3 linked regions of the Hyalangium ruber genome follow. The protein of the gene in region 1 interacts with the protein of each later gene in a pairwise test. Links are inferred from orthologs where the notes say so. Each region holds a gene or a part of one and is shown on either strand. Other genes may lie near its edges. The genes, in order: SYV04_RS05430, SYV04_RS11710 and ndk.

Region 1 (9,547 bases):
CTCACACTGCTCCTGCGCCGCCTCGAAGTCGAAACAGCCCGTCGCGCCCACCATGGCCACGAGCGCGGCCGCGGTGACGTGCGCCTTCACGTTCTTCAACATAGGTCTCCTCAAGGCAGCGTCCCGGCCACGCCGACCATGCCACCACCAGGGCCCACCGAAACGGTGGGGCGCACCGGCGCCTCCTCCCCGGGGAGCAGAAAGAGCACCGCGCCGGTGATGAGCCCCGCCGCGCCCAGGCCGAAGCCCACGCGGCTCAGGGTCTGCGCCTGCTTGCCTTCCTTGGCGAGCTTCGCCCCGTCGAGCGGCCCATCCGCGTTGGTCAGCTTGTCGTGCCGGTCACGCGCCTGCAGGTAGAAGTACGTCCCCACGCCCGCGAAGACGGCACCCCCCGCCGCCGGCGCCCAGGCCCAACGGCGCGCCGATGAGCCCTGGCGGGCGACCTCGGGCGGAGCAACGGGCGTCACATCCGGCGGGGGCGTGGGCTTCACGTCGGACGGAGGAGGCTTCACGTCGGACGGAGGGGGCTTCACGTCCTGCGGATTCTGCGGGTCGGTCTGCGGATTCGGGGGCGGCTGCACCTCATCGGGCGGCGGGGGGGCCGAGGGGCGCAGCTCCTTGCGCATCCGGGGCACCACCACATCCAGCGACTGGGTGAGCGCATCGAGCATGCCGTCTTCACGGACCCCGGGGATGAGGTGCTCGGCCACCAGCGCGCCATCCGTGGCCCGGTACACCTTGGTCCCCACGCGGTAGCCATCGAGCCGCTGCAGCAGCTCCGCCACCAGCACCACCTCGGTCTTGGCCGCCTCGCCCAGGGAGATGAGGCACTTGAGGTCCGTGCGCTTGCAGCGCAGGAGCGCCCGGCGCTTGGCGGCGGGCATCTTCCTCATGATGTCCTTCATCCGCTTCACGGCGAGGCCCTTGGAGCGGGCCTGTTCGGCGACGTGTTCCTGTGCGAACTCGACGACGTGCGAGGGCACTCCGGCCGTGTCCGGCGGGGCGATCAGCACGGTGATGGGCTCATCCGACGCGGCGGGCGCCTGGGTGAGCAGGACCATGGTGGCGATAAGGGGCATCAGCACGAGGTGACTTTCTCCTCATGCTGCCCTCGGAGCAAGGCCGCGACGCTCCTCTTATGCGGGCCGGACACTCCACACGCACTCGCCGTACCGTTTCGCGGGACCTCTTTCGAGGGCAGCTACCCTCCAGGGTGGTAGGACAACCCCCCACTCCGAAAGGGAAAGGCGGGCGCGGCGCTCAGCGGCGCGGCCGCTCGGGCGTGGAGCGGATCTGCGTCTTCTCCCCATTGTTGGAGCTCTCAGCATCTTCCGCGTCGGCGGCCGGGCGCGCGGCGGAAGCGGGAGGGGTGCCGGGTCGGCGCGGGGGCACGGCGTTGGCCGGGCGCACGGCGTTGGCGGAGGGGTTGGACGGGCGCGGGGCCGCGGCGGGGGGCATGGGGCGGCGCGGCGGAGTCGAGGTCGCGCCTCGCGCGGGGACGGCCTCCGCGAGCAGATCCTCGGCCACCTCGACCCGGGGCTCGTCCTTGGGAAGCACGCCCGCGTTGGTGGGCACCTCGTCGGGCGGGGCCTCGAGCTCGTCCTCTTCGGAGGCGGCGCGGGCGAAGGGGTTGCGGGTGGGCGGCGGCGTCTTGTCCTCGTCGGAGAGGGCATCGGCCGAGGGCTTGGCGGCGGGCTTGGCGGCGACAGGGGCCGGAGCGGGCTTGGCGGCGGCGGGAGCCGGAGCGGGCTTGGCCATGCCGGCGGGGAGGCTCGCGGGCACCTGCACCTGCACGGGCGGCGAGGCCGGGAGCGCCGCGGGTGGCTGGCCCTCCTTGGACTGGCGCGCCTCCTCCTGGAGCTTCTTCTCGAAGTCGATCCAGTTCTTCTTGTACTCGGCGGGGTCGGGCCGGCCCTCCTGGCGGTGCTTGAGCGAGGGGGCCCAGCGCACCTCGTACGTCGAGCCCACCTGGAAGGTGGGCGGCGGCGGCACGCCATAGGTGGCCGGGTCGAAGAAGCTCTCGTCCAGGTCGGTGAAGCCGTACGCGCGCGCCTTGCCGACGAAGGTGGGGATGATGCCGGTGGGCGCGTGGTAGCCGAGGATGTGGCCGTCCTCGTCCTTGCTCACGGGGGTGAAGACGAAGATGTCCTGGGTGCGGTAGTCGCCCTTCTCGTTGAGGGGCAGCACCTCGGACAGGGCAATCGTCTTGCGGCTACCGTCGTGGAGACGCTCGCAGCAGATGATGAAGTTGATGGCGCTCGCCACCTGGGCGCGCACGGCCACCATGGGCAGTTCCACGGCGGACATGAGGCACAGCGACTCGATGCGGCGCAGGGTGTCGGTGGGGGTGTTGGCGTGGCAGGTGGCCAGCGAGCCGCCGTGGCCGGTGTTCATCGCCTGCATGAGGTAGAAGGCCTCGCCGCCGCGCACCTCGCCCACCACGATTCGGTCGGGACGCAGACGCAGGGCCGAGTGGAGCAGGTCTCCCATGTCCACGCCGCCCTTGCCGAACTTGTCCGGAGGCCGGCTCTCGAAGGGCACCAGGTGGGACTGGTTGAGCTGGAGCTCGGCCGAGTCCTCGATGGTGAGGATGCGCTCGTCGTCGGGGATGAGCGAGGAGACGATGTTGAGCAGCGTCGTCTTGCCCGAGCCGGTACCGCCGGACACCAGCATGTTGAGCTTGGTGTGGATGCCGGCGTCGATGATGCGGGCCATCTGCGGCGTCATCGACTTGTATTTGATGAGCGCGTCGATCGTCAGCTTGTCCTTGAAGAACTTGCGGATCGAGATGGTGGTGCCCTTGCGGGCAATCGGCGGGATGACGACGTGGATACGGCTGCCGTCGGGGAGGCGCGCGTCGAGGCGGGGCCGCTCGTCGCTGAGCACGCGGCCGACGAACTGGGCCATGTTGCGCGCGGCGCCGAGCAGACCTTCCTCGGAGAAGGCGGCATCGGTCTTGAAGACGCGGCCCTTGCGCTCGATCCAGATGTCCGTGGGCCCATTGATCATGATCTCCGACACCGACGGGTCGTCCAGGTACTGGAGGACCGGTTTCAGGAAGGCGCGGAGTGACTCGGAATACATCGACATGGCGGGACCAAGGCTAGCGCGAGCGGTGCCATGAACCCAAGAACCCGCCCACGGTCCCCTGGCTGCTAGGGAACCGACCTACATCCCACTGAATGCGTGTACCCCCAGGCCCACGAGGGCCGCCGCCGCGAGCACGGCCATGGGCGCCAGCCGGGCCTTGGCGCGGAAGAGGACGACCAGGGCGCCGGCGAAGACGAGCCCGGTGGGCACATCGTCCACGGCGGCACGCAGCAGGGGCAGTGCGGTGCCGCCAATCAGACCCACGACGCCGGCGGTGACGCCGTCGAGCAGGATGCGGGCGCGCGGGTGGTGTACCAGTCGCTCCAGCGGGTGGTGAGCCAGCAGTGTCATGCCAAACGCGGGAGCGAAGATGCCCGCGGTCATGGCCAGCGCGCCGGGCAGGCCACCGCCGAGGTAGCCCACGAAGGTGCCGAAGATGATGAGCGGCGCGGGCAGCACCCCGCCCAGGGCCAGCCCGTCGAGGAACTGCGCATCGGTCATCCACCCGCCGCGCGCCACCGCGTCCCGCTGGAGGAACGGAATCGCCGTATAGGCGCCCCCAAAGGTGAGCAGGCCGGTGCGCAGCCCGGAGCCCAGCAGGGAGAGGACGCCTTGCGGCGCTCCAGCGGGGGAAGCGGCGAGCGGCGCGGCGCTCTCGGGCGACACGAAGGTGAGAAGGAGGCCGGCGGCGAGAGCGCACCCGGCGGTGAGCGCCACGGCCGCCCCGCGCGAGCCGGCGTGGAGGAGCACGGCGGTCAGGCCCGCCCAGGCGAGCGTGAGGAAGAACGGAACGCCCACGAGCTGGGCCACCGCGGCGAGCAGGGCGATGACGAGCAGGGAGCGGCGGGTGAAGGCATGGCCGCCGATGCGGTGGACGGCGCGGACGATGAGGGCGGCGACGGCGGCCTGCACGGTGGTGAACGCGGCCCGGACCCAGGGCGAGTCGAGCCCTACACGGACATAGAGCCACGAGCACAGGAGCATGAGCAGCAGGCCCGGGAGCATGAAGCCCAGGCCGGCCAGCAGTCCGCCCACGCGGCCCCGGGCGAGCATGCCGAAGTACACACACAACTCATGCGCCTCGGGGCCGGGGAGGATCTGATAGAGGGCCAGGGTGCGGTTGAAGTGGGCGGGGCTGACCCACTTCTCCTCCTCGACGAGCTCCTGGCGAATCATGGCGATCTGCGCGATGGGGCCACCCCAGGCCAGCAGGCCAAAGCGCAGGAAGCGCCAGAAGAGGCGCGGCAGGGGCTCGGCGGGGACGCGCGGCTCAGGCTCGAGGGAGGCGGGAGCCTCGGAGGAATCCACGGTGTCCACATATACGCTCCGCGCTCCAATGCCCGCCAGCCAACGCTGCTCCACTTTCCACCCAACCCGCCACGTAGGCATGCTTGAATGTGACGCGTAAGGGAGGGCGCATGCGGGAGAACCTGCCAGCCGACTGGCGCGAGGTGCTGACGGAGGCGCTGGCGGCGCCGTCATTCCAGGTGCTGGAGCGCTTCGTGGCCGAGGAGCGCCAGCAGCACACCGTCTACCCCTCGGAGGCGGATCTCTTCTCGGCGTTCCGGCTCACGCCGTACGAGCGGGTGCGGGTGCTGGTGCTGGGCCAGGACCCGTACCACGGGCCGGGACAGGCGCACGGGCTGGCGTTCTCGGTACAGCCCGGAGTGCCCTCGCCGCCCTCGCTGGTGAACATCTTCAAGGAGCTGCAGGCGGATCTGGGCCTGCCCCCGCCCGCGAGCGGCTCGCTGGTCCCGTGGGCGCGGCAGGGGGTGCTCCTGCTCAACGCCGTGCTGACAGTGCGCGCCTCGGAGCCCAACAGCCACGCGGGCCAGGGCTGGGAGGCCTTCACCGACGCCGTCATCCACGCGGTGGGCACTCGGCCCGAGCAGGTCGTGTTCCTGCTGTGGGGCAACTACGCGCGCAAGAAGAAGAAGCTCATCGACACGGCGCGACACGTCATCATCGAGTCGGCGCACCCCTCCCCGCTGTCAGCGGCGGGGGGCTTCTTTGGCAGCCACCCCTTCAGCCGCATCAACGAGGCGCTCATGCTGCGCGGCCAGCAGCCCATCGACTGGCGGCTGCCTGGCTGAAAGGGTACCTCGGGCCTGTACGCTGACGAACACTCGGGCGGTGATTGTCCTTTGGATCAGGCTGGCGCCGCTGCCGTGCTGAAGCAGGATGTCCAGCTTGCTCTTGCTCTGAGGCGTGGGGGTGCATGGGTGCCTCAAGGGTCGGTTGGGAGAGGCCATGTCGCTTTCCAGCACACCACGCGTGAACGAGCTTCCGACCCTGTCGAGCCTGACCGAAGGCACTCCGAGTGGCGGTGGCCTGAGCGGCATCGATGTCGCGCTGTATGACCAGATGGAGGAGAGCGTCGCCGTCTTCCTGCGCGATGGGACCTACCTCTACCTCAACGCCGCCACCGAGCGGCTCTTCGGTAAGGGGCGACAGGAGATGCTGGGCCGCGTCCTGTGGGACGTTTTTCCGGAAGCGCGGCAGGGACCCTTCGAGCAGGCCTTCCTGCGGCTCGTCCAGACCGGGCGCGCCGAGGAGTTCGAACACCACGTCGCGGAGCACAACCGCTGGTTCGCCAACCGCCTGTTCCTCAGCGGGGACCGCATCCATGTCTTCTGCCGGGACATCACCGCGCAGAAGTGGATCGAAATCGAGCGCTCGGAGTACTCGGCCCACACCGAGCGCTTGTTCGAGGAGACGCGGCGCGCCGAGCAGCGCGCGGCCTTCCTGGCCCGGGCCAGTGAGCTGCTGGCCTCCTCGCTGGACCATGATGAGATCCTCCAGTCCCTGACGCGGCTGAGCATCCCCACGCTGGGCGACTGGTGCGCGGTGGACGTGCTCACCCCCGAGGGGCGGGTGCGGCGCGTGGCCCTGGACCACATCCAGCCGGAGCGCATCGCCCAGGCCACCGCGTTCCACGAGAAGTATCCGGTCAGCCTCGACGAGCCAGGGGGCATCGGCAAGGTGCTGCGCACGGGCCTCCCGGAGTTCATTCCCGAGCTGACCGACGCGATGATCGAGTCGATCCCCGACCCCGTGCAGCGCAGGGACACCCGGGAGCTCGGGCTGCGCTCGTGCCTCATCGTGCCCTTGAACAACCGGGGCCGGACGCTGGGGGCGCTCACGCTCGTCTATGGGGACACCCTGCGCCGCTACACCTCGGAGGACCTGCGCCTGGCGCAGGACCTGGCCCGGCGCGCGGCCACCTCCCTGGACAATGGTCTGCTCTACAAGCAGGCGCAGGAGGCCATCCGGGCGCGTGACTCGTTCCTCTCGGTTGCCTCCCACGAGCTGAACACGCCGCTCACCTCGCTCAACCTGAACGTGCAGGCCCTGCAGCGGGCGCTGAAGCGGGCGGCTCAGGGCCCGCTGCCCCTGGACACCGTCGATGCGAAGCTCCAGTCGGTGCAGCGGCAGGTGGTGCGGCTGTCCAGGCTCGTCCGCGAGCTGCTGGATGTGTCGCGCATCAGTGAAGGCAAGCTCCACCTGGAGTGCGAGGACGTGGACCTCGTCTTGCTCGCCAGGGAGCTCGCCCCGCGCTTCTCGGATGACCTGGCGCGCGCCGGCTGCGAGCTGCGCCTGGAGATGCCCGAGACGGTGATGGGGTACTGGGACCGGCTGCGCATGGAGCAGGTGCTCCAGAACCTGGTGTCCAACGCCATCAAGTACGGGCGCGGGCGCCCCATCGAGGTCCGTGTCGAAGCGGACGCGCGGATGGCGCGCATGGCCGTGCGGGATGAGGGCATTGGTATCGCTCCGGAGAGCCAGGCGCGGCTCTTCCAGCGCTTCGAGCGGCTGGCCAGCGAGCGCCATTACGGCGGCTTCGGGCTCGGGCTGTGGATCGTCAAGCAGATCGTCGACGCCATGGGAGGCCACATCCACGTGGAGAGCGAGCCCGGGCGAGGCTCCCTCTTCACCGTGGAACTGCCGCTCCGGCTCCAGGAGGGGCCCGCGCCTTCGGGCGCCTGAGCGCAAGTCATGCTGGTAGGGTGCGGCGCGCCATGACCGCACCGTTCCTCGCCGCCACCCACGTCACGCCTCTGGGAGAGGGGCGCTACCGCACCCGCTTCGACGCGCCCTGGTACCAGGGCCGCGGGGCCTACGGGGGCGTGGTGGGGGGACAGTTGATGCGCGCGCTCGAGCACACGGTGGCGGATGCGCGGCGGCCGGTGCGCTCCTTCACCTTGCACTTCTGCGCGCCCGCGGTGGAGGGCGAGGCGGGGCTGCAGGTGCGCGTGGAGCGCGCGGGCAAGCTCGTCACCCACGCCACGGCGCGGGTGGAGAACGCCTCGGGCGTGGTGGCGGTGGCGAGCGCCACCTTCGGCATTCCGCGCGCGGGAACGCCCGTTTACCTCGACGCGAAGCGGCCCCAGGTGCCGGCCCCCGAGCAGGTGGCGCCGGTGCCCGAGGACGTGCCGATGCCCACCTTCTGCCAGTTCTTCGAGTACCGCTTCTGCGTGGGCGCGGCGCCGTACTCCGGCGGAGAGCCGCGCACGGGAGGATGGATTCGCCCCAAGGGGCCGGCGCTGGTGCTGGACGCGGCGCTCTGCGTGGGGCTGCTGGACGCGTACCCGCCCTCGGTGCTGGCGACGATGGAGGAGGTGCGCCCGGTGGCCAGCGTGGACTTCACGGTGCATTTCTTCCACGCGCTGCCCCGGCCCGGTGAACGGGCGGGCGCGCAGTACCTGCGCACGGGCTATTCCCGGTGGGCGAGCGAGGGCTTCGCGGAGGACTTCCAGGAGCTGTGGAGCGAGGACGGGGAGCTGATCGCCCAGTGCCGACAGCTCATCGCCGTGCTCGGCTGAGGCGCCGCGAGGCAGGCGGAGTCGCGATAGGGTGCGGGGTGGGATGAGCGAGAGCCGCGCGCTGCGTGACAGGCTGGAGAAAGCCCAGGCGGAGCTTCGCCGGACGAAGGAGCACCTGGAGAAGCTGCGCGTACACCATGCGCGCGAGCGCGAGTCGCTGGGGCAGGAGCTGGAGGAGGCGCGGCGGCAGGTGCTGGAGCTGCGGGGCCGCCTCACCCTGTTGGAGACGCGGGAGCGGGCGCTGCGCGCGGATGAAGAGGGGGCCCGGCTGGCGGCCTCGGTGCTCCCGGAGCGCGCGCTGTCCGCGGGGCCTGGCACCGCGCTGGTCGCGCTCGTCCAATCGCCCGCCTCGCTGAACGAGGCCCTGCCGAAGCTGGCGGAGCTGCTGAAGCTCTCACCGGTCGACGTGCGCTTCCGCCTCGCGCCGCTGCTGCCGACGGTGCTGGCACGGCTGCCGCTCCCGGAGGCCCAGGCCCTGCGGGATGCGCTGCGGGCCGAGGGCTTCATGGCGGTGAGCTCCGCGGTGCCACACCGCCTGGCCAGTGGCCTGATGGCGGTCCGGCGGTTCACGCTGGACGCGGAGGGCGTGGACCTGGAGGGCACCCGGAAGGAGCGCCAGCGGGTGCTCTACCCTCAGCTGCGCTTGCTGATTCGCGGCCGGAGAATCACCACCACGGTGGAGTCCGAGGTGGAGGAGACCTACGACGCGGACGGGGACCGCGTGCGCAAGATGGTGGAGGTGAAGCACGACCACATCGAGCAGTTCCTATGGCTCTACGGCGACGGGGTGCGCGCGGCCTTCTCCCTGGAGACCCGCTTCAGCGGGCTGGGCAGTGGGCGCGGGCTGTCGGGGTTCGAGAGCCTCCAGCGGGTGATGGAGGAGCTGCGGCGGGGTGCGCCCCAGGTGGTGGTGGACGAGCGCTTCATGCGGATGCCGCGCTTCCGCCTGCCGCTGGTGGACGAGGACCGGGGGCAGGAGCTGCTGGGCGAGCTGCTGCACCAGGCGGTCCAGGAAGGACTCTGGCCATGAGCGACGCGCGCGCGCTGCGAGAGAAGCTGGCGCAGGTCGAGGCGGAGCTGCGGCAGACGCGGGCCGAACTCGACAAGCAGCGGGCGGCGCACGCCCGGGAGCAGAAGGCGCTGCACCGCGCCCTGGAGGAGGCGCGGCGCGAGGCCACCCGGCTGCGTACCCGCATCGAGAAGGTGGAAGGGTGAGTCAGCGGCCGCCCTCGGGCTCCACATCGGACTCCAGCGGGTGGACGGTGAGCACGTGCCCGCTGTTGTCGGGAGCCCCGCGCGCCGCGTCCAGCTCCTCGGGCTCGCGCGGGGCGTTCTCCGAGAAGGAGTCTCCCTGCAGGCCCCGCTGGCGCTGCTCGCTGGTGCCTCCGTAGCCTTTCCGCAGCTTGGAATTGTCGGTCATGGCTTCCTCCCCTGAAGCGGTGTCTGTGTACGGTTGGGCCGCACGGCGGAGAGGGCAAGCGGGGGGCTCCATTGAAACGTATTCCCACGTGGGTGGAGCGGAGTCCGTGCCTGCTCGCTCCGCTCTCGGGGAATACGCGCGCAATGGGGCGCTCCACGGGGCGTAGGCCAGGGTAGAGTAGAGCCATGGCGAAGAGCGCACCCCGCGGCAAGGT
Region 2 (9,779 bases), on another replicon or contig:
CATGACGGACCGCGGCATGTGCGGATGGGACTTCAACGGTGCCCGGCGCCACGTAGAGCAACGGCGACTCGCCAGCCCTGCCCGTGAGTACGACGGAACGGGGCGCGGCCCGCGTCCTTGATCTCCCCGGAGACGAGCAGCGGGCCCATCCACCCCTCGCAACGAAACGCCTGGGCGCTTCCCGCCTTGGCCTTCTCGATGCCCATGTCCCGCACGGAGAAATACTGACCGACCTTGTGAGGCACTCCGTCCTCGTGCGTCCAGAGTTGATCCGGGACGCCTTTTCATCAATACAGCGGATGATGCGGGTGGCCACGAGGATGAGGTACTGATCCGGCTGGCCCTCCACCGTCCACGGGGATCAATTACATCGTCCGCGAGCTTCGAAGAATCGCTTGGGCATGGGCTCTCTCACCAACACAGCGGCGGCCCTCCGCGCTTTCCAGGTAGAGGGCCGCCACTGCTTTCATTCACCGAGGCTCATGCCCCGGGCGTTTACTCCACCCGTCACACCGAGGGCAGCTGCCCCTTCAGCGCCTCGAGCAGCTGGCTCACCTGCTCCACGGGGATGCCCTTGAAGTCCAGCACCGCCTTGCCCTTCTGGTTGCGCACCTGCACCTTGACGAGCACCCCCTGCGGGAACCGGCTTGCCACCGCCTTGTGGTACTGCTCCGCCACTGCCACCGCCTCCGCAGGCAAGGGCTTGCTGGAGGAGGGCTTGCGCCTGCGCTGGATCGCCTTGCGCATCTGCTCCACGCTGCACGCCGAGAAGGGCTTGGCGGTCACCTGCCCCTTGTCGTCCGGCACCTCGATGAGGGTGTTGCCCGGCTCCGCGTGGTTCACCTCCAGGTCCGCCGCCTCCTTGTACGTCAGCAGCAGGTACAGGCACGTGACGCCGAAGCGGCGCGTGACAGGCTCGCTGAAGGCGGCGGCCACCGCCCCGTACATGCTCAGGGACGACTGCGACAAGTCCGCCAGGTGCTGGCTGAGGTAATCCCGGGCGTCCTTGAAGCCGGCCCCCTCCGCCAGCTTCTCCTTCACGATGTAGTTGTAGAGCTGCCCCATCCGGTGGTGGTTGGTGTGCTCCTGGGCCATCAGCCCGAGCAGCTCCTCGCGCACCTGCTGCAGCGTCGTGCCCTCCGGGATGGCGGCGGCGGCGGCGGCGCTCGTGGTGGTGGGCTCCTTGAACTTCAACAGACTGAACATGACTGCTTCTCCCCCTGAGACGCACCATGCGTCCCGGCCGATTGACCATGTGGCCGCGCAGCCCTAGAGCACACTGCGGGCCAACTCTGGGGGCCCTGAGAAAACGGGTGCTTACGAGAACAGCCGCCAGGGACCGTCCGTGCGCGCGGACGCACCGTCCACGTTTTGAGACGGTCCGAAAAAGCATTGGAGTGCCGCTGGCTTACGCAGGCAGAGCCGCAGTTCAATCGCTGGGGCGTTGTTGTAACTCACCGAATTCACAGGGATGAACTCCCGCCGCTGCTGGGACAGACCGTCCACGTTCCCGGACTGTGCAGCCAGGCCCAGGGCCCGATCGTTACTTCCAACCAGTTGGAAGTGGCCTCTCGCCGCCTCTCCCAACTGGAGCCGAGCGCGGAGCTTCACTTCCAACCAGTTGGAAGTGGCCTCTCGCCGAGGATGCCGTGGCTCGCGGCCTCACGCCGGGCATGTGCAATCCCGTCCAGCATCTGTTGGCGCGAAGAGCGCTCTTTGCTGCACCTCAACACCCGACGCTCTGTGTCCGCCAACATGGCGAAGGCGTCCCGGGCTTGCTCCGGAAAGTTCGGCAAGGACTGTACGTAAAGGCACGAGATGTGAAAGCGACTCCAGAGATTCGGAAAGCCCAGCCGCTTGAGCTTGCGCAACCACGGGCCAAAGTCCTTCCAGGGGCGATCCTGGTCGAACGCCGCTTGTACAGCATCCTCCGCCGTCAGCCGCTTGAGGTGCAGACGTTCGGCGGGGGTTCGTGCCTCTCGTGCAAACTGCCGCTCGAGGTCCTTGAGCGCCGCCACGTAGGCGTCAAAAGGCACTTCAGCGTGAATCATCCCGAAGCAGAGCCACTGGCGGGCCTCTGCCACCTCGTTCCACCACTCCCAACGCAAGCGGGCCACGCCTAGTAGCCTCCGAGACACTCAAAGTCGTTGACCTTCTCGGGCCAAGAGCCGTTCGCCTTACAAACGTCGTAACAGGACTGGCAGATGCTCCGCCCGTACTGCCCGCGCTTCTCGTATTCGCCGCCCAGCGCGACGCACTGAAGCCAGTATTGGCGGCACTCCTCTTCCCTCTTCCTTTTGTCTGGGGGAGCCGCACTCGTAGGCGGCGGAAGTGGTTGCGGATCGGGCCGGGGGGCCTGCTTTGGGGACCGCGTGGGCACCTTCATGGGGTCTACCGCCCCACACCGCTCAGGATTACCCGGATGCTGTTTGAAGCAGCACGAGACGGTGCTGTCTGTCGGACCACAAGGTGCGGCCTGCGCGATGGAGTCCCTGCGCTGCGCAATCGCATCCCACCGCTCGGCGACGCCATCCGCGGAGCCTGATCCGCCTGTGCCCCGGTAAGCGGCTTGCGTCGAGCTACAGCCCAACGCACCGATGAGGATCGTGCGTAGCACGAGAGCACAGGTAGCACGCCAAGCATCTCCGGCCAGCGTCACGGGGCCTCCCGGGAAGAACCTGCCTGATCGGAGTTATCGCAAGTCTCTGGACAGGTTGCGTACACACCGACCCAGCCGACGCATCGGCGCGGGTTGGGCCAGGCCATGCTACTCCACTCGGTTGAGCAGGTGTTGGCACTCTGCTCAGAGGTATTGCTTAGGAGGAGACGACGTCATTGTCCTTACACGGCGGCGGGCAAGCGCGGTGACTGGCCGTTGGAGGACCCCGGCGATGTGCCGAAAACCGTCTACATCCCCGGACAGTTCAGCCGGGACCGAGGCCCGCTCGCTACTTCCAACCAGTTGGAAGTGGCCACTCGCCCGGCCCGAATGTGCTCGAACTGCTCCTGAAGCCCTGTGACATTGGCCGAGTAGGTCAGTCCTCGCGAGCCTCCTCGGTCCCTCGGCTCCCGCCCCCTGCTCTTGAACGTGCCCCAGTTCTACCTATGCGCGAGAGGTCCGTCTGGATCGCCTCGAACTGCTCCAGGGCCGCACGCAGGTCGTCCACAATCTCCCCGGCAATGACATCTGGAGCAGGCAGGTTCGCTGAGTCCTCCAACGACTCGTCCTTGAGCCAGAAGATGTCCAGGCTCACCTTGTCCCGCTGGAGCAGTTCCTCGTACCCATACGAGCGCCAGCGCCCCTCCGGAGCCTTCTTCTCGGACCACGTCGCCTTGCGCTGGTGCCGGTTCTCCGGCAGGTAGCAGGCAACGAACTCGTCGAGATCCGCCCGCTTCAGCGGGTTCGTCTTCAGCGTGAAGTGCTTGTTCGTGCGCAAGTCATAGACCCAGAGCTTCTCGGTCCACGGCTTCTCCCGGCCTGGCTTCTTCTCGAAGAACAGCACGTTCGCCTTCACGCCCTGCGCGTAGAAGATGCCCGTCGGCAACCGCAGCAGCGTATGCACGTCGCACTCGTGGAGCAGCTTGCGGCGAATCGTCTCCCCCGCTCCGCCCTCGAAGAGCACGTTGTCGGGCACCACCACCGCCGCCCGCCCGTTCACCTCCAGCAGCGTCTTGATGTGCTGCACGAAGTTGAGCTGCTTGTTGCTCGTGGACGCCCAGAAGTCGTCGCGCACGACGGTGAGGGCCTCTTTCTCCTGCTCGCCCTCATCGTTGATGACGGTAACGGAGGACTTGCGGCCAAAGGGCGGATTGGAGAGCGCGATCTTCCACCGCTTGCCCGGGTCGCTGCGAATGGCGTCATCCACTACAACGATGGGAGTCTCATCCCCGCCAATGCCGTGGAGAAGCAGGTTCATCGTGCATAGACGGGCGGGCGTATCGGCGATCTCCCACCCCCGCAGCGCCTCCAGCTTGAGGTGCTTCTTCTGGTCCTTGTCGAGCCTGTTGTTCCTGGCAATGTAGTCGTGGGCCGCGAGCAGGAAACCACCGGTACCAACGGCCGGGTCCACGAGGGTCTCCCCCGGTTTGGGCTGCACCACGTCCACGATGGCGCGGATCAACGCTCTCGGGGTGAAGTACTGCCCGGCCCCGGATTGGGTGGCCGTCTTCTCCAGCAGGCCCTCGTAGGCGTCCCCCTTCACGTCGGCGTCGAGGCTCGACCACTGCTCGCGGTCCAGCAGGTCTACGATGAGGCGGCGGAGCTTCGCCGGGTCTTGAACCTTGTTCTGGGCCTTGCGGAAGATGAGCCCCAGCGTCCCCTTCGACTTGCCTAGATTCTCCAGCAGGCGGCGGTAGTGGGTTTCGAGCGCGTCGCCCTCCTTGCTCATCAGGCTGGGCCAGTCGAAGCCCTTGGGGACGGGCGATGGACGGTTCCATGGAGCCTGGGTCTGCTCGTGGGCCATCTTGAGGAAAAGCAAGAACGTGAGTTGCTCGATGTAGTCTCCGTAGGAGAGGCCATCGTCCCTGAGGACATCGCAGTAGTTCCAGAGCTTCTGGACGATTTGAGCCGAGTGGTTGCTCATCGTGTTGCCTTCATTTTGGGGACAGCGGTGGTCTGCTTGACTCGGCCCTGTTTGGTTAGGGACTTGTTCTCCACGGCGGCAGAGATACTCTCAAGGAGCTTTGAGGAGGGTTCGTCCCGCGGGTCTTGAGGAACCAGCGAGCCCTCGAAAGCAGTCTTTAGGACCGCTTGTCGCAGGCGGGTAGCGCGAGTCTCATTCGACATGAGAGTGAGTTCGATCGCATCACCAACGGAGAGTCTGCTTTCCGCCTCGAAGATGATTCGTTGCTGTTCCGAGAGAGGAGGCAGCGGAACGGGCATCTCTGATACGTCAGCGAGACTGAAATTGGCCCGCGCGACATCAACTTTCTCGCGATGGATGTACTGTTGGGCGAGAGGGGAAAGCAAGTAGCGAAGAACGTAGGCCCCAAGAGAGGGAACGACGGGTCGAATGAGTGCTACTGCCTGATTGATGTTCGCTCCAGCAAGCTCGGTCGTGGCGAGTGCTACCCGTCCAATTGATGCCCCCACTATGTTGAGGAGAACATCGCCGTCGGCCAGTACCGACCTGCTTTCCTTCTCGTTAAACGCGTGTGGAAGAAAGACACGTTCGTCAAGCTGAAGCGACCCCCAGCCAACATTCTGACTCCGTACAAACAAGACGCCCGAGGCGCAATAGTCGAAGCCCTGCCAGTTTGGGGAAGACCCTTTGGTTACCACTGAGCTCAACTGGTCGATTGTTGACCACGTCCAGCCACTCTGTAACGAAGGCAGACCAGAGGTTTCAGGGGCGACAGGTTCGACGTACTTCGCCTTCCACTTGTCGTCCTTGGGAAGCTTCCCGGCCGCCTTCATCTTGGCGAGCTGGTCGGCCTCCCAGCGGGCACGGCGCTCCTTGAGGATGCGAGCGAGGAGCTTATCGGCGGGCTCGTAGTCGCGCTTCTCGCGGCGTGCAAGTTCGGCCTCGGTCGGAACCAGCCTCCCCTCACACGCGGCCTTCAGGACCGAGGCTCGGTAGCGCTTGAGCTGGGCCTGTACGCGCTTGAGTGCCTCGACGCTGGCGTCGAGCCGGGTGAACTGCTTCTCGACCTCGGCAATAATTCGATCTTGTTCCTCGGTCGGTGCAAGCGGCAGTTCAAACCGGAGAAAAGACGCGAACTCCACGTTTGCAACCGTCGTCCCGGACTTGGTGCAGTCTTTGAGAATGCGCTGCTCGAACGCCTTGAGCCCAAGAGCGACGTACCTTGCCCGAACTCCTTCGCGTGGCGTCAGCGCCTTGAGATCCTGATTGATCGTAACCGGCTTCTTGGTGGTCGCGACTGGAAGAGTTCTCTCCAAGATGCCGCTTCGAGTCACGACGAGAACCGACTCAGCCGGTATCAGTCGGGTCGCCGACTGCTCGATTGCTGTCGGCGTGATGTGATCTTCCGTGTCGGAAATGAACTCCGTCTTCATGTCCTTCGGCGAGACCCACGGAATCGACCCATGCCAGAAGCTTGGCTCGGACTTGGAGGGTGTGCCCCCTCCAGCCCAAGTCCCCAGATCAGACAGCGAAGCGCGGATCCAATTTGCAGGCAGATCGTTCTCGCTCATGCCACCAACACCTCATTCAGCTCTTCGAGCAGCTCATCGAGCTTGCCCGCGAACACCTGATGGACCCGCCCGAGCCCGCCCTTCTGGTTGAAGGGCACGTCCTCGAAATCGTCCCTCTCGATCCTGAAGCTCGCGGCGACGTGGTCCTTGATGAGCGCGAGCCACTGGCGCTGCTCGTCAGAAAACTTCCGCCCCCGGTTCTCCTGCTGGGCAAGCCAGTTCTGGAACCGCTCCTCCACCTGATCCGTGAAGGGCACCAACTGCCGATCCTTGTGGAGCGCGAAGCGCACCAGCGACACGATGTCCGTGAGCAGCCGCTGGCCACCGGCCCCGCGCACCTTCGCCTTGTCGAGCGTCTCGTACGCGCGCCAGAGCGCCTCGGGCGTCCACGTCCGGGGCGGGGCCTTGATGTCCTCGGCCAGCGCCTTGATATCCTTGAACGTGAGCCGCTTCGCGTACGGCTGTGAGTACAGCACCTGGATGGCGGTGAGCTCGTCCTTGTGCTCCTCGATATACTTCTCAAAGGACTGCACCAGCCCACGCGCCTTCTCGGTGGCGGCGGCGTCGAAGCCCGCTCCCAGCACCGTGTCCACGCTGACCGTGTCGAGCGTCTGCTCGAAGCTGCGCTTGATGAAGGCGAGCTCGTTGCGCAAGTCCGGGTTCGCCGCCAGCGGAGCCACCGCCGCCCGAATAGCCACCTCCGCCGCCTGGGAGACCTGCGCCGCCGTGGGCTCTTCTCCGGTGAGCAGCTTGTTGGCCACCCGCGCCGCCTCGACGTGCCTGTCCGGATCCAGCGCCTCCACCAGCCCGCCCACCAGTTCTTCCAGCGACTTGCCGTGGGCCAACCCAGCGAGCCGCTCCTTCTCGGGCTTGCCCAACCGCTGATTCATCCGGGCCAGGCGACTGGCCAGCGAGGAGATGACATCGTGGTCCGTGCCACCGGCGGCCACCACCTGGAGCAGCTTGTCGAAGGCCACCGCGGGGTGCTTCTCCAGCGGGCGAGTATCGACGAAGTCGCTCTCACACATGCCCACGCAGTCTACGAGGATGAAGTGCGTCTTGGCGGGGGCGTCGGGCGTCACCGACTGAAGGTCACTCGGGCTGATGACGCGGACCCCGCGCCCCTTCATCTGCTCGAAGAAGTTGCGGCTCTTCACCGTGCGCATGAACATCACGATTTCCAGCGGCTTGATGTCGGTGCCGGTGGCGACCATGTCCACCGTCACGGCGATGCGCGGGTTGTAGGAGTTACGAAATGAGGAGAGCAGATCCTCGGGCTTGATGCCGGTGGACTTGTAGGTGATTTCTTCGACTTCCTTGCCGCCGGGCCCCTTCTTCTTCGTGACGATGCGAGCGGTCCCGGTGCGGTAGGTGATCTTCTCGCAGAACGCGTTGCCCTTGCCGAACTCCTCCCGGAGGACGCGGACGATGTCGTCGGCGTGGGAGTCGTCCTTGGCGAAGATGAGCGTCTTGGGGACTTCCTTGCGGCCGGGGAAGATCTCGGTGAAGAGCCGGTCCTTGAAGGTGCGGATGACGGTGCGCAGCTGGTCCACCGCCACCACGTCCCGGTCGAGCTGGCTGGCGGAGTAGCTCAGGTCCTCGTCAAGCTTCTGCCACCGGACGGCCCGGGACTCACGGTCGCGCTTGTCCACGAAGAGACCCGCATCCACCTTCGAGCCGCCCTCGGTGATACGGGTACGGATGCGGTACACGTCGAAGGGCACGTTCACGCTGTCGCCGACGGCGGCCTCGTGGCCGTACTCCATGACGAGGTTCTGGTGGAAGAAGCCGAGGGTCTGCTTGGAAGGCGTCGCGGTAAGGCCGATGAGGGACGCGTCGAAGTACTCCAGCACCTGGCGCCACAGGTTGTAGATGGATCGGTGAGCTTCGTCGGTCCACAGGAAGTCGAAGAACTCGACGGGGATGCTGGGGTTGTAGGGGACCGCGAGCGGCTGGGTGCTCAAGTCGGTAAGCGTGGTGAAGGCGGAGACTTCCTCGTCATCTTCCTTCAGCTCCTGGCCCGAGAGCATGGAGTAGACGCGCTGGATGGTCGCGATGCAGACCTTGGCCACCGGGTCGAGCTTGTTCGAGGTGAGGTGCTGGACGTTGTACAGCTCGTGGAACTTCCGGCCGTCGTCAGGAGTGACGTACTGCTGGAACTCCTTGAGCGTCTGGCGGCCGAGGTTGGCGCGGTCCACGAGGAACAGGACTCTCTTGGCTCCACCGAACTTGATGAGCCGGTAGATGGAGCTGACCGCGGTGAACGTCTTCCCGGAGCCGGTGGCCATCTGGATGAGGGCGCGCGGCTTGTCGGCGTACAGAGATGCTTCGAGGTTGCGCACGGCCTTGAGCTGGGCGGGCCAGAGGCCCTTGGGCTCGACGTCCGGCATCTGGCGGAGGCGCAGCCGCAGGGAGGAGGGCAGAAGACTGCGTGGCGCGGGCTTGCCGTTCTTGAGGGGGAGCAGCGGGGGTGGGTTCTGCTCTGGGTCGAGCCACTCGGCCAGTGTCTCGGGCTTGTGGAAGTGAAAGAGGCGGCGGCTGCGGGGTTCCGGATCCAGGCGGTTGGTGAACTGCGTCTCCACGCCCGTGCTCTCGTAGAGGAACGGCAGCGGGACGACGTGGGCGGGGATGAGGGGGGGCACGCCGCGCGCGTATTTCTCCGACTGCACCTCGATGCCGGTGAGCAGGGTGCCTTCTTTCTTGGCCTCGACGACACCGGCCAGCTTCCCGGCAACATAGAGGGCGTAATCGGCCTTGCCGTGGCCGCGTGCCAGGGGGAACTCGCGGACAGCCACCCCGAGTCCAGCGGCGAGGTTGAGTTCGGCGAAGTCCTGGACGTGCCAACCCGCGCTCTGGAGCGCGGCATCAATGTTCTTGCGGGCAGCAGCTTCGGGCGTTGGCATCGGGGCACCGATTTTCGCTGAAAGCCCCGCCCACGGCGATCTCGAAGTCCACACGGCGGGCTGACGCGTCAATCCAGCCGGGTAGGGTCCGCCCGCACATCAGCCAATTTGCTCTCCAACCCAGTGGATAGCGCCGCTCCTAACGCTGGGCCACGGGGCTCACCAGACACTCAAGGTCGGCCTGCTCGCGCCACACAAGGGCCCCAGGCTGGCACCCTTCTGGGGCTTTGAGCGTGCTGCCTCGCTGCGCTTCGACTCCTTGCGCGCTTGGAGCCTGTCGTGGGCTTCGCCCAAGGCTGTACTTCCCGGGAAGGGGGGTCCCGCGAAGCGCCGTGGCCGTGCCATCATGGGGCGCACACCCTCTGCCTCTGCTCCCATGTGCCGCCTCCTCCGACTTTTACCCCTCCTCGCCCTCTGCGCCTGCGTCACCCTCCAGGGCCGCGCGGATGAGCTCGCCCGCCAGGGCCAGTTCGTCGAAGCGGCGGCGATCTACGACCAGCTCCTCCAGCAGAAGCCAAATGACTTGAACCTGCTGACCTCCCGGGACGAGTTGCGGTGGAAGGCGCTGGAGCAACTGCTGGGCCGGGCGCGCCAGCACCGGCTCGAGGGCGACGATGAGGGAGCAGAGCACTTCCTCGAGAGCTTCCTGCGGCACCGCCTGGAGTGGGGCTCGAAGCTCAACGGGGCCCTGGAGAGCTCGCTGCTGGAGGAGATGGAAGGCA
Region 3 (9,551 bases), on another replicon or contig:
GGGACTGGGGATGACCTGGACCTGCTCGCAGCGGTCATCAACCGCATGTTGGATCGGATCCAACAACTGCTGGAGAACGTGCGGCAGGTCAGCACGAGCATCGCCCATGACCTGCGGACGCCGCTGGGGCACTTGAGACAGAAGCTGGAGGCCATGCGCGTGGAGGCGCCGCAGGACACGCTGCGGAACGAAGCCTTGCAGCAACTGGACGCCATCCTGGACACATTCACCGCCTTGCTGCGGATCGCCGAAGTGGAGTCCGGTTCACGGAAGGCGGGCTTCGAGATCCTCTGCCTCTCGGAGGTGTTGGAGACGCTCGTGGACGCCTATGGGCCCGTCGCGGAGGACAACGGCCAGCGCCTCACGGAGCAGATCGCTCCGTGGATCTATGTGTACGGCGACCGGAATCTGCTGATGCAGCTCTTCGCGAACCTGGTGGAGAACGCCTTGCGCCACAGTGGTAAGGGCAGTGCGATCCACCTGGGGCTGGAAGCGGGGGCGAACGGGGAGTTCACAGCAACCGTGTCCGACACGGGCCCTGGCATTCCCACCGCCGAGTATCCGCATATCTTCAAGCCCTTCTACCGGCTGGATGCGAGCCGCACCGACCCGGGCAGCGGGCTGGGGATGGGCCTGGTGTCGGCCATCGCCAACCTCCACGACCTCTCCATCACGCTTGGGAACAACGCTCCAGGCCTGAAGGTGCGCCTCCAGGGGCATTGCCGGATGCCGGCCCTGGAGGGTGACGCGGCGCCTTGACGGTATGGAGGCACCAAACCAGATAGGGAGGGTGCCTGCGGGTCCACCCATGAGGTAGGGTACCGTGCGGAGCGGGCGAGGCCGTCCGCTCTCTCTCGGAGAGGATGCCCATGGAGACAACGCGGCCCTGGTTGGAACTGAACCCAGCCTCCCTGCCCGTGGAGACACTGGTGGGGCCGTGGCGGGTGAAGGGCTGGCGCGGCATCGGCACGTATGGCGCTGTCTACCGAGTGGAGCGCGTGGGCGGGGAGGCAGAAGGCTCATTCGCTCTCAAACTGGCCCTCCGCTCGCGGGATGAGCGTTTCGAGCGTGAAGCGGACCTGCTTGCGCGCATCCAACATCCGAACGTTCCGCGGTTTCAGGAACGTGGCTTGTGGCAACACGCCGCCGGGGCCTTCCCCTATCTGGTCATGGATTGGGTGGAAGGGGTGCCGCTGTACACATGGGCTGAGGAGCACAACCTCACTTCACGCCAGACGTTGCGGTTACTCGCGCAGGTGGCCCGTGCGCTGGAGGCAACGCACGCGGTGGGCGCTGTGCATCGAGACGTCAAGGGCGACAATGTTCTGGTGCGGCCGGAGGATGCCAAGGCCTTCCTCACGGACTTCGGAGTAGGGGACTACCGCGGCGCGGCGACGATCACCCAAACACCGCTGCCGCCGGGGACGCCTGTCTACCGCAGCCCCGAGGCGTGGGCCTACGAGCAACTGTTCGCCCGTCATCCCGACGCGCATTACGAGGCCTACACCTGCGATGACCTGTTCGCTCTGGGAATTACGGCGTACCGACTGGTGACAGGCAGGTACCCTCCGCCTACAGACCCGAGTCTGCCAGGTTCCATGGTGTGGAAACCGCGTGGGCCTGGGCCGCGCTCGCCGAGGGCGATCAACGACCGGGTGATCCCGGCACTGGAGGCGATCATCCAGAGGCTTGTGGCGGTATCGCCCGTGGAGCGCTTCAAGGGCAGTGCCCAGAAGGCGGCAGAGGCGCTGGAGCAGGCGGCGGAGAGTGCTGGGCCAGAGGCGGATGTGCTGCTGTTCAATCCCGAAGGCGACAGGTCCATGTCGACCACGGAGAAAGAGGAGGGAGTATGGGTGGAGCCGCCGCGCCACCATCCTCAGTGGCAGGAACCACCTGCTGTGCGGTCGGCCCACGGGCAGGAGGCCCCTGCTCAGGGGGCAGTACTGAGTAGGTCGCCCTCCGTGCCCGCTTCGAGCTGGGGTGTTTGGCACACGCTCACGGCCTTGGGGCTTGCACTGATCCTCGTGAGCGTGCGGTGGCAGGAGCATCCTCCTCAGAACAGTGCGCCTCCAGCGGTGGTGGATGCTGAGCCGGTCGAAGAGTCCCGTGATGGAGGTGTCACCTCTCTAGGCGACACGGCATTGACCGCACACGTGCCTCCCAGTGGAGCGCCGGCGCCATCGAGGAACCTGGCACTCGAGATGCCCAAAGAGCCATTCGCGGGACAACGCCGCCCGCCCTGTCCGAAGGGAATGGCGGCGATTCGAGGAGGGTGTTGGGTCGAGTTGGCCGCCAGGGGTAAGGGATGCGAGGAGTACGCCTACGAGTGGCAGGGAAGCTGTTACATGCCCTTCTTCCCTCCGCCGCGAGAGCCGACGTCCGATCCTCGGTAGGCCCGTAGAGCCGTACCTCCCTACGGGTCACCAGCAACCCAGCCCTGTCAAACGCCCTTGCACTCCGGGCCGTCTTGGGCGAAGAGGCTGCCCGCGCTGGCGCTTCAGGGCCATCGCCATTCAGCCGGAGCCTCGATGAAGATCCACGAGTACCAGGGCAAGGAAATCTTCCGGAAGTACGGTGTCCCCACTCCCCGGGGAATCCTCGCGCTCTCGCCCAATGAGGCGGAGGCTGCTGCCAAGGAGCTGGCCACGCCGGTGGTGGTGGTGAAGGCCCAGATCCACGCGGGTGGCCGCGGCAAGGGCGGCGGCGTGAAGCTGGCCAAGAGCGCCGCCGAGGCGAAGGACCTCGCCAAGGCGATGCTGGGCATGCAGCTCAAGACCATCCAGACCGGCCCCGAGGGCCAGACGGTCCACAAGCTCTACATCGAGGAAGGTCTCGCCATCGCCCAGGAGCTGTACCTGGGCGTGACGCTGGACCGCGCCACCTCGCGCATCACCTTCATGGCTTCGAAGGAGGGTGGCGTCGAGATCGAGGAGGTGGCCGCTCATCACCCCGAGAAGATCCTCCGCGAGTCGGTGGACCCGGCGGTGGGCTTCCTGGACTTCCAGGGCCGCAAGCTCGCCTACGGCCTGGGCCTCACCGGCGCCACGGTGAACAAGTTCGTCCAGTTCTGCTCGGCGCTCTACAAGATGTACGTCGAGACGGACTCCTCCCTCGTGGAGATCAACCCGCTGGTCATCCTCAAGGATGGCGGCGTGGTGGCGCTCGACGCGAAGGTGAACTTCGACGAGAACGCGCTCTACCGGCACAAGGATCTGCTGCACTACCGCGACATCGCCGAGGAGGATCCTCGCGAGGCGCAGGCCAAGGAGTTCGACCTGGCCTACATCGCGCTGGACGGCAACATCGGCTGCATGGTGAACGGCGCGGGCCTCGCCATGGCCACCATGGACACCATCAAGCTGGTGGGTGCCAACCCGGCCAACTTCCTGGACGTGGGCGGCGGCGCCAGCAAGGAGAAGGTGACGGCGGCCTTCAAGCTGATCCTCGCCGACCCGAAGGTGAAGGCGGTGCTCGTCAATATCTTCGGCGGCATCATGAAGTGCGACGTCATCGCCGAGGGCATCATCGCCGCGGCGAAGGAAGTGCAGCTCAAGGTGCCGCTGGTGGTGCGGCTTGAGGGCACCAACGTGGAGAAGGGCAAGGAGCTGCTGCGCAACTCCGGCCTGGCCATCACCCCCGCGGACAACCTGCGGCAGGCGGCTGAGAAGGCCGTCGCCGCCCTCAAGGCCTAGAGAGCGCTACCATGAGCATCCTCGTCAACAACGACACGAAGGTCCTCTGCCAGGGCATCACCGGCTCGGCGGGTTCGTTCCACGCCAAGCAGATGCTGGAGTACGGCACCCAGCTGGTGGGTGGCGTCACCCCGGGCAAGGGCGGCACCGACTTCGAGGGGAAGGTCCCCGTGTTCAACACGGTGGCCGATGCGGTGAAGCAGACCGGCGCGAACACCTCGGTCATCTTCGTCCCGCCCCCGTTCGCCGCTGACTCCATCATGGAGGCCGCTGACGCGGGCGTGGCCCTCATCATCACCATCACCGAGGGCATCCCGGTCAACGACATGATCCGGGCCAAGCGCTACCTGCAGGGCAAGCCGGGCGTGCGGCTGATCGGCCCCAACTGCCCCGGCGTGATTACCCCGGGCGCCAAGTGCAAGATCGGCATCATGCCGGGCCACATCCACAAGCCGGGCCGCATCGGCGTGGTGTCCCGCTCCGGCACGCTGACCTACGAGGCGGTGCATCAGCTGACCCAGCTCGGCCTGGGCCAGAGCACGGCGGTGGGCATCGGCGGTGACCCGGTGAACGGCACCGACTTCGTGGACTGCCTGAAGCTGTTCAACGCCGACCCGGAGACCGACGCGGTCATCATGATCGGCGAGATCGGCGGCAGCGCCGAGGAGACCGCCGCCGAGTACGTGTCGCGCGAGTTCACCAAGCCGATCGCGGGCTTCATCGCCGGCCAGTCGGCGCCCCCGGGCAAGCGCATGGGTCACGCCGGCGCGATCATCTCCGGTGGCAAGGGCACGGCCTCCGAGAAGATCAAGGCGATGGAGGCCGCGGGCTTCCTCATGGCCCCCAGCCCCACCGAGCTGGGTACGACTCTGCAGGAGGCGCTCAAGCGCGGCGCCCCGAAGAAGCGCTAGCTGTTTCCACCTTTCACTCAAGACTCAACGAGGACCACGACAATGGCCATCGAGCGTACGCTGTCCATCATCAAGCCGGACGGGCTGGAGAAGGGCATCATCGGCAAGATCATCTCCAAGTTCGAGGAGAAGGGCCTGAAGCCCGTTGCCGTTCGCCTGCAGCACCTGTCCCAGGCGCAGGCCGAGGGTTTCTACGCCGTTCACAAGGCCCGGCCCTTCTTCAAGGATCTGGTCAGCTTCATGATCTCCGGCCCCGTGGTGCTCATGGTGCTGGAGGGTGAGAACGCCGTGGCCGCCAACCGCGAGATCATGGGCGCCACCAACCCGGCCAACGCCGCCCCGGGCACCATCCGCAAGGAGTTCGCCACCAGCATCGATCAGAACACGGTGCATGGTTCCGACAGCCTGGAGAACGCGAAGAACGAGGTCGCCTACTTCTTCCGCGAGACCGAGATCCACTCGTACGAGTACAAGGGCAAGAAGTAGTCCCTCTCGCCCCGTCGAAGCTCGAGGCCCGGCTTCCGCGCACCCCGCGCGGGACCGGGCCTTGTGCTTTGTGCGACCATCGCCCCCATGGCGAAGCCCGGTCGACTCCTCCTGCTCCTCGTGGCCCTGCGGACGCTCGTGGCCTGCGGGGAAGAATCGCCCTGCGTGACCCCGGACACGTCTTCCCCCACGAGCGGGGCGATGGCGATGGCGGGAAAGCTGGCGAACCTTCGGATCTTCTCGCATGTCGCCATCCCGTGTGAGGGGCCCGTCCCCACGCCCGCCTCGGTCACCGTGGAGATCTCCGATCCGGACAACCTGCCGGTGGGGCACCAGTCCTTTCTCAATACGTCGCCCAAGGCCTCCGCCATCGTCGAGTTCACCCCGACGAAGGCGGGCCGCCACCACATCCTCGCTGCGTTCGAGCCCGTTGGAGGCATCCACCAGCTCGAGCTGCAGGTGGTGGGGGACCGCTCCGCCAAGGCCACTCGCCTCGAGTACGGGAAGACGTGCAATGCGCTGGAGCGCACGTGCCTGGGCGCCTGGGTGTGCGACTCGAACGTCACGCGCGAGGGCGCGGTGCTCAAGAGCTTCCCGAATGGCCGGCTGGCGGTCGCGGGAGACGTGGTGTGGGTGGTGGAGCCCCTCCAGATCCAGCGCTACGTGGACACGGGCGTGGCCCTGGAGCTCACCGCGACCCTGGCGCACTTCCATGGCGCCGCCGAGTTCCTCCTCGCGTCGGAGGAGGAGTTGGTGGTGCTGCATTCCGCCGTGCTCCAGCGCATCTCCTTCAGCGGGGCAGGGCTGAGCTCCACGGGGCCAACTGGCTGGGAGAAGCGCGAGAGCCCATTCACCCAGGACGGTCCCCCGGGACTCCTGATCCGGTCTGGAGATCGGCTGGGCGTCGTCACCCGATTCACCCCAAGCCCGGGCACTCCCCCCGTGAATCAGGTGTGTCCCTACCGGCTGGAGGGAGGGCATTTCGTGCGCACGTCCGAGCCCTGCCAGCAGTTCAGCGGCACCATCGTGGGCTTCGAGCCCCAGGGGCTGTGGGTTGGAGATCCGAGGTTTGTCTTCATCGAAGGCGAGTTCGTCGGCCTGAAGTGGATGGAGTGGACCGCCACCGGGCTGGTGGAGCAGGCCTCACTGTCCCTGAACTCCGACCTCGAGCTCATCGACCTCCCGGTGCGCCAGCGCCTGTCGGTCGCGCCTGTCCTCAGCCACAAGTTCGCCCTGGGGAATGGGTCGCTCATCGCCGTGGCGACCTATGCGCCCGAGCGCCACACCATCCTGCTGGAGCATCTGGGCGGGGAGGTGCTCGAGCCCTTGGTGTCCACCTCCCTGCTGTGGGGCGTCCCCGTCACCGGGAGTCCCGCCACGGGCATCTCCGTGCGGCTCCGGCCGCCTCGGGACTGAGGGTTCCTGGGGAGCAGGGGAGGAGCCGAGCCTTCCTTTGACTTACCGGCCTGGGATGTGGGAAGGCTCCCCCCACACCTCCCGTTAGAACCTGAAGATGTCCGAGCCTGCTCTCACCACTCCCGACACCACGCCGCTTCCGGCTCCCGCGCCGGCCAAGCTCGTGGACGTCTCCAGCCTCACGCTGGAGGGCCTCACCCGCTTCCTCACCGAGCAGCTGGGTGAGCGCTCGTTCCGCGCTGGCCAGGTCTACCGCTGGATCCATCAGCGCGGCGTCACCTCGTTCGACGAGATGACCGACCTGTCCAAGGGCCTGCGCCAGAAGCTCAAGGAGCGCGCCGAGATCGTCCCGCTGATCAAGGACCTCGAGCAGCGCTCCATCGACGGCACCATCAAGTACCGCTTCAAGACGCGCGACGGGCGCTTCATCGAGTCCGTCTACATGCCCTCCGAGGACCGCAAGACGCTGTGCGTGTCCACCCAGGTGGGCTGCGCCATGGCCTGCTCCTTCTGCATGACGGGCACCCTGGGCCTCAAGCGCAACCTCACCCCCGGTGAGATCGTCGCGCAGGTCCACACGGTCAACCGCGAGGTCCGCAAGAACGAGCAGCTGGAGACCTGGCGCCCGCTCTCCAACCTGGTCTTCATGGGCATGGGCGAGCCCCTGCACAACTTCGAGAACCTCAAGACGGCGCTCAACATCCTCCAGTCCGAGGAGGGGCCCAACTTCTCCCACCGGCACATCACCGTCTCCACCGTGGGCCTGGTGCCGATGATCGAGCGCTTCGGGCAGGAGACCGACGTCAAGCTCGCCATCTCGCTCAACGCCAGCACCGATGAGCAGCGCAGCAAGACGATGCCCGTCAACCGCAAGTGGAACATCGCGGCCCTCCTGGAGGCCTGCCGCAAGTTCCCCCTGCGCCAGGGCCGGCGCATCACCTTCGAGTACGTGCTGCTGCGGGGCTTCAACGACAGCGACGAGGATGCCCACCGGCTCATCGAGCTGCTCCAGGGCATCCCCGCCAAGGTGAACCTGATTCCCTACAACGAGAACCCCGGCCTGGGCTTCCAGACCACCATGGAGGAGCGGGCGGAGACCTTCCGCGCCATCCTCGCCGAGGGTCACATCGCCGCCTTCATCCGACAGAACCGCGGGCGGGACATCGCCGGCGCCTGTGGGCAGCTTGCCAATCGGAGCGGGGAGGATGCCTCGCAGCCGACGCAAGCTACCGAGCTTCCTTGACAATCCCGAGGCAGGGACGCTAATAGCGCGCCCTCGTTCACAAATTTTTACCAGCTGTTTTCATCTGGAGCATCCGAAATGGCCGTTGTCCTCCGTCTCGCCCGCGCGGGCGCCAAGAAGAAGCCGTACTACCACGTGGTTGCCACCGACTCCCGGAACCCCCGGGATGGCAAGTTCATCGAGGCCGTGGGCGCCTACGATCCGAACCTGAACCCCCCCAAGGTGGAGTTCAACCAGGAGCGGCTCCAGTACTGGCTGAAGACGGGCGCGACGCCTTCCGAGACCGTGGGCGAGCTCATCAAGCGCGCCGCCAAGAACGCTCCTCCCGCGGCCTAAGCCCCCTGGGCTGACCGGACGTGGAGCAACTCCTTACGTATCTCGCGCGGGCCCTGGTCGATCAGCCGGACCAGGTCGGCATGCGTGTGTCCGAGGTGGACGGCGCCCGGCTCTATGAGCTGAAGGTCGCCCCCGAGGACGTCGGCAAGGTCATCGGCCGTGACGGGCGGACCGTGAACGCCCTCCGGACGCTGCTCAATGCCGCCGCGCACAAGCAGGGGCAGAAGGTCCGTCTCGAGATCCTCGACGATCGGCGCGCGGCGCCCGCCCCTGGCGCGGCTCCCGCGGCGCCTCCTGCCCCCGACGCCCAGTGACGCCCCGCCCTCTGCTGGAGCTCGGCTATGTGGCCCGGGCCCACGGCATCCGGGGCGAGGTCGCCGTTCGCCCCTTCGATCCCGGCTCCGAGACGTTGGACGCCGTGGAGCGCGTGCGCGTGCGCACCAAGTCCGGCGAGGAGCGGGACTTGAAGATCGAGTCCGTGCGGCCCACCCCCAAGGAGGACATCATCGCCTTCGAGGGGGTGAAGGGTCGCGAGGCCTCCGAGGCCCTGGTGGGCTCCACCGTCTTCGTCTACCGCGAGGATCTGGAGCCTCCGGCCGAGGGTGAGTACTTCCAGGGAGACCTGGTGGGCCTCTCCGCCGTGGATGAGGCGGGCCAGGAGCTGGGCAAGGTGGTGGAGGTGTGGGCCACCGGCGAGGTGCCCAACCTCGTCATCCGCGCCCCGGGCAAGCCCGAGCTGGTGGTGCCCTTCGCCGATGACTTCGTTCCCTCGGTGGACATGCCGGGCGGGAAGATCGTCATCCGCCCGCCCGAGTTCCTGGACGCGGGCGACAAGGAGGGCTGATGTACCCGGTGGAGATCCTCACGCTCTTCCCGGGCATGGTGTCCGGGTACGTGGGGCAGAGCATCCTCGGCAAGGCCCAGGAGCGGGGCAAGCTGGCCGTCACCGCCACGGACATCCGCGAGTACGCCGAGGGCAAGCACCGCGTCACCGACGACACCCCGTACGGGGGCGGCGCGGGCATGGTGATGAAGGTGGAGCCCCTGGTGGCGGCCATCGAGGCGGCGCGGGCCCGGCACCCGGGCGCCAAGGTGCTGCTGATGAGCCCCCGAGGCCCCGCCTTCACCCAGGCGCGGGCGCGGGAGCTGGTGGATCATGCCGCGGGCCTGATCCTCGTCTGCGGCCGCTACGAGGGCGTGGACGAGCGGGTGATGGCGCACCTGGACGGGGAGCTGTCCCTGGGGGACTTCATCCTCACGGGTGGGGAGATCGCCGCCCTCGCGGTGGTGGACGCGGTGGCGCGGCTGCTCCCTGGAGTGCTGGGCAACCAGGCGTCCCACGTCAGCGAGAGCTTCGAGGAGGGGCTGCTGGAGCACCCCCAGTACACCCGGCCGCCGGTGTTCCGGGGCGCCGAGGTGCCCGCGGTGCTCCAGTGCGGCGACCACGCGCGCATCGCCCGCTGGCGG

Evidence for each region.
Region 2: the proteins of SYV04_RS05430 (region 1) and SYV04_RS11710 interact in binary tests that used the Escherichia coli proteins (3 or more experiments, as listed by UniProt). The link is inferred for Hyalangium ruber from one-to-one orthologs.
Region 3: the proteins of SYV04_RS05430 (region 1) and ndk interact in binary tests that used the Escherichia coli proteins (3 or more experiments, as listed by UniProt). The link is inferred for Hyalangium ruber from one-to-one orthologs.

The regions. Positions count from the first base shown.
Region 1 is NZ_JAXIVS010000002.1:73,695-83,241, reverse strand. What follows is about bases 3,578-6,345. They hold SYV04_RS05430 (uracil-DNA glycosylase), read left to right. Parts: upstream 3,578-4,508; coding sequence 4,509-5,183; downstream 5,184-6,345. Other genes in these bases: SYV04_RS05425 (sensor histidine kinase), read left to right, coding at 5,341-6,345; chrA (chromate efflux transporter), read right to left, coding at 3,578-4,407. In the rest of the region: SYV04_RS05450 (hypothetical protein), read right to left, coding at 1-102; SYV04_RS05445 (hypothetical protein), read right to left, coding at 111-1,079; SYV04_RS05440 (TadA family conjugal transfer-associated ATPase), read right to left, coding at 1,261-3,090; more of chrA, read right to left, coding at 3,169-3,577; more of SYV04_RS05425, read left to right, coding at 6,346-7,077; SYV04_RS05420 (acyl-CoA thioesterase), read left to right, coding at 7,110-7,913; SYV04_RS05415 (coiled-coil domain-containing protein), read left to right, coding at 7,957-8,943; SYV04_RS05410 (periplakin), read left to right, coding at 8,940-9,128; SYV04_RS05405 (hypothetical protein), read right to left, coding at 9,130-9,333; SYV04_RS05400 (tetratricopeptide repeat protein), read left to right, coding at 9,519-9,547. UniProt on the Escherichia coli protein: Excises uracil residues from the DNA which can arise as a result of misincorporation of dUMP residues by DNA polymerase or due to deamination of cytosine.
Region 2 is NZ_JAXIVS010000003.1:668,165-677,943, forward strand. Bases 2,310-5,309 are described here. They hold SYV04_RS11710 (class I SAM-dependent DNA methyltransferase), read right to left. Parts: upstream 4,584-5,309; coding sequence 3,036-4,583; downstream 2,310-3,035. Other genes in these bases: SYV04_RS11715 (restriction endonuclease subunit S), read right to left, coding at 4,580-5,309. Also shown: SYV04_RS11695 (hypothetical protein), read right to left, coding at 33-245; SYV04_RS11700 (hypothetical protein), read right to left, coding at 508-1,206; SYV04_RS11705 (hypothetical protein), read right to left, coding at 1,608-2,117; more of SYV04_RS11715, read right to left, coding at 5,310-6,154; SYV04_RS11720 (type I restriction endonuclease subunit R), read right to left, coding at 6,151-9,057; SYV04_RS11725 (hypothetical protein), read left to right, coding at 9,434-9,779. UniProt on the Escherichia coli protein: The subtype gamma methyltransferase (M) subunit of a type I restriction enzyme. The M and S subunits together form a methyltransferase (MTase) that methylates A-2 on the top and A-3 on the bottom strand of the sequence 5'-AACN(6)GTGC-3'.
Region 3 is NZ_JAXIVS010000015.1:171,341-180,891, reverse strand. The notes cover bases 3,596-6,367. They hold ndk (nucleoside-diphosphate kinase), read left to right. Parts: upstream 3,596-4,645; coding sequence 4,646-5,089; downstream 5,090-6,367. Other genes in these bases: SYV04_RS34735 (hypothetical protein), read left to right, coding at 5,291-6,367; sucD (succinate--CoA ligase subunit alpha), read left to right, coding at 3,704-4,603; sucC (ADP-forming succinate--CoA ligase subunit beta), read left to right, coding at 3,596-3,692. Also shown: SYV04_RS34760 (sensor histidine kinase), read left to right, coding at 1-759; SYV04_RS34755 (serine/threonine-protein kinase), read left to right, coding at 870-2,393; more of sucC, read left to right, coding at 2,529-3,595; more of SYV04_RS34735, read left to right, coding at 6,368-6,505; dual-specificity RNA methyltransferase RlmN, read left to right, coding at 6,603-7,748; rpsP (30S ribosomal protein S16), read left to right, coding at 7,827-8,084; SYV04_RS34720 (KH domain-containing protein), read left to right, coding at 8,105-8,398; ribosome maturation factor RimM, read left to right, coding at 8,395-8,928; tRNA (guanosine(37)-N1)-methyltransferase TrmD, read left to right, coding at 8,928-9,551. UniProt on the Escherichia coli protein: Major role in the synthesis of nucleoside triphosphates other than ATP. The ATP gamma phosphate is transferred to the NDP beta phosphate via a ping-pong mechanism, using a phosphorylated active-site intermediate.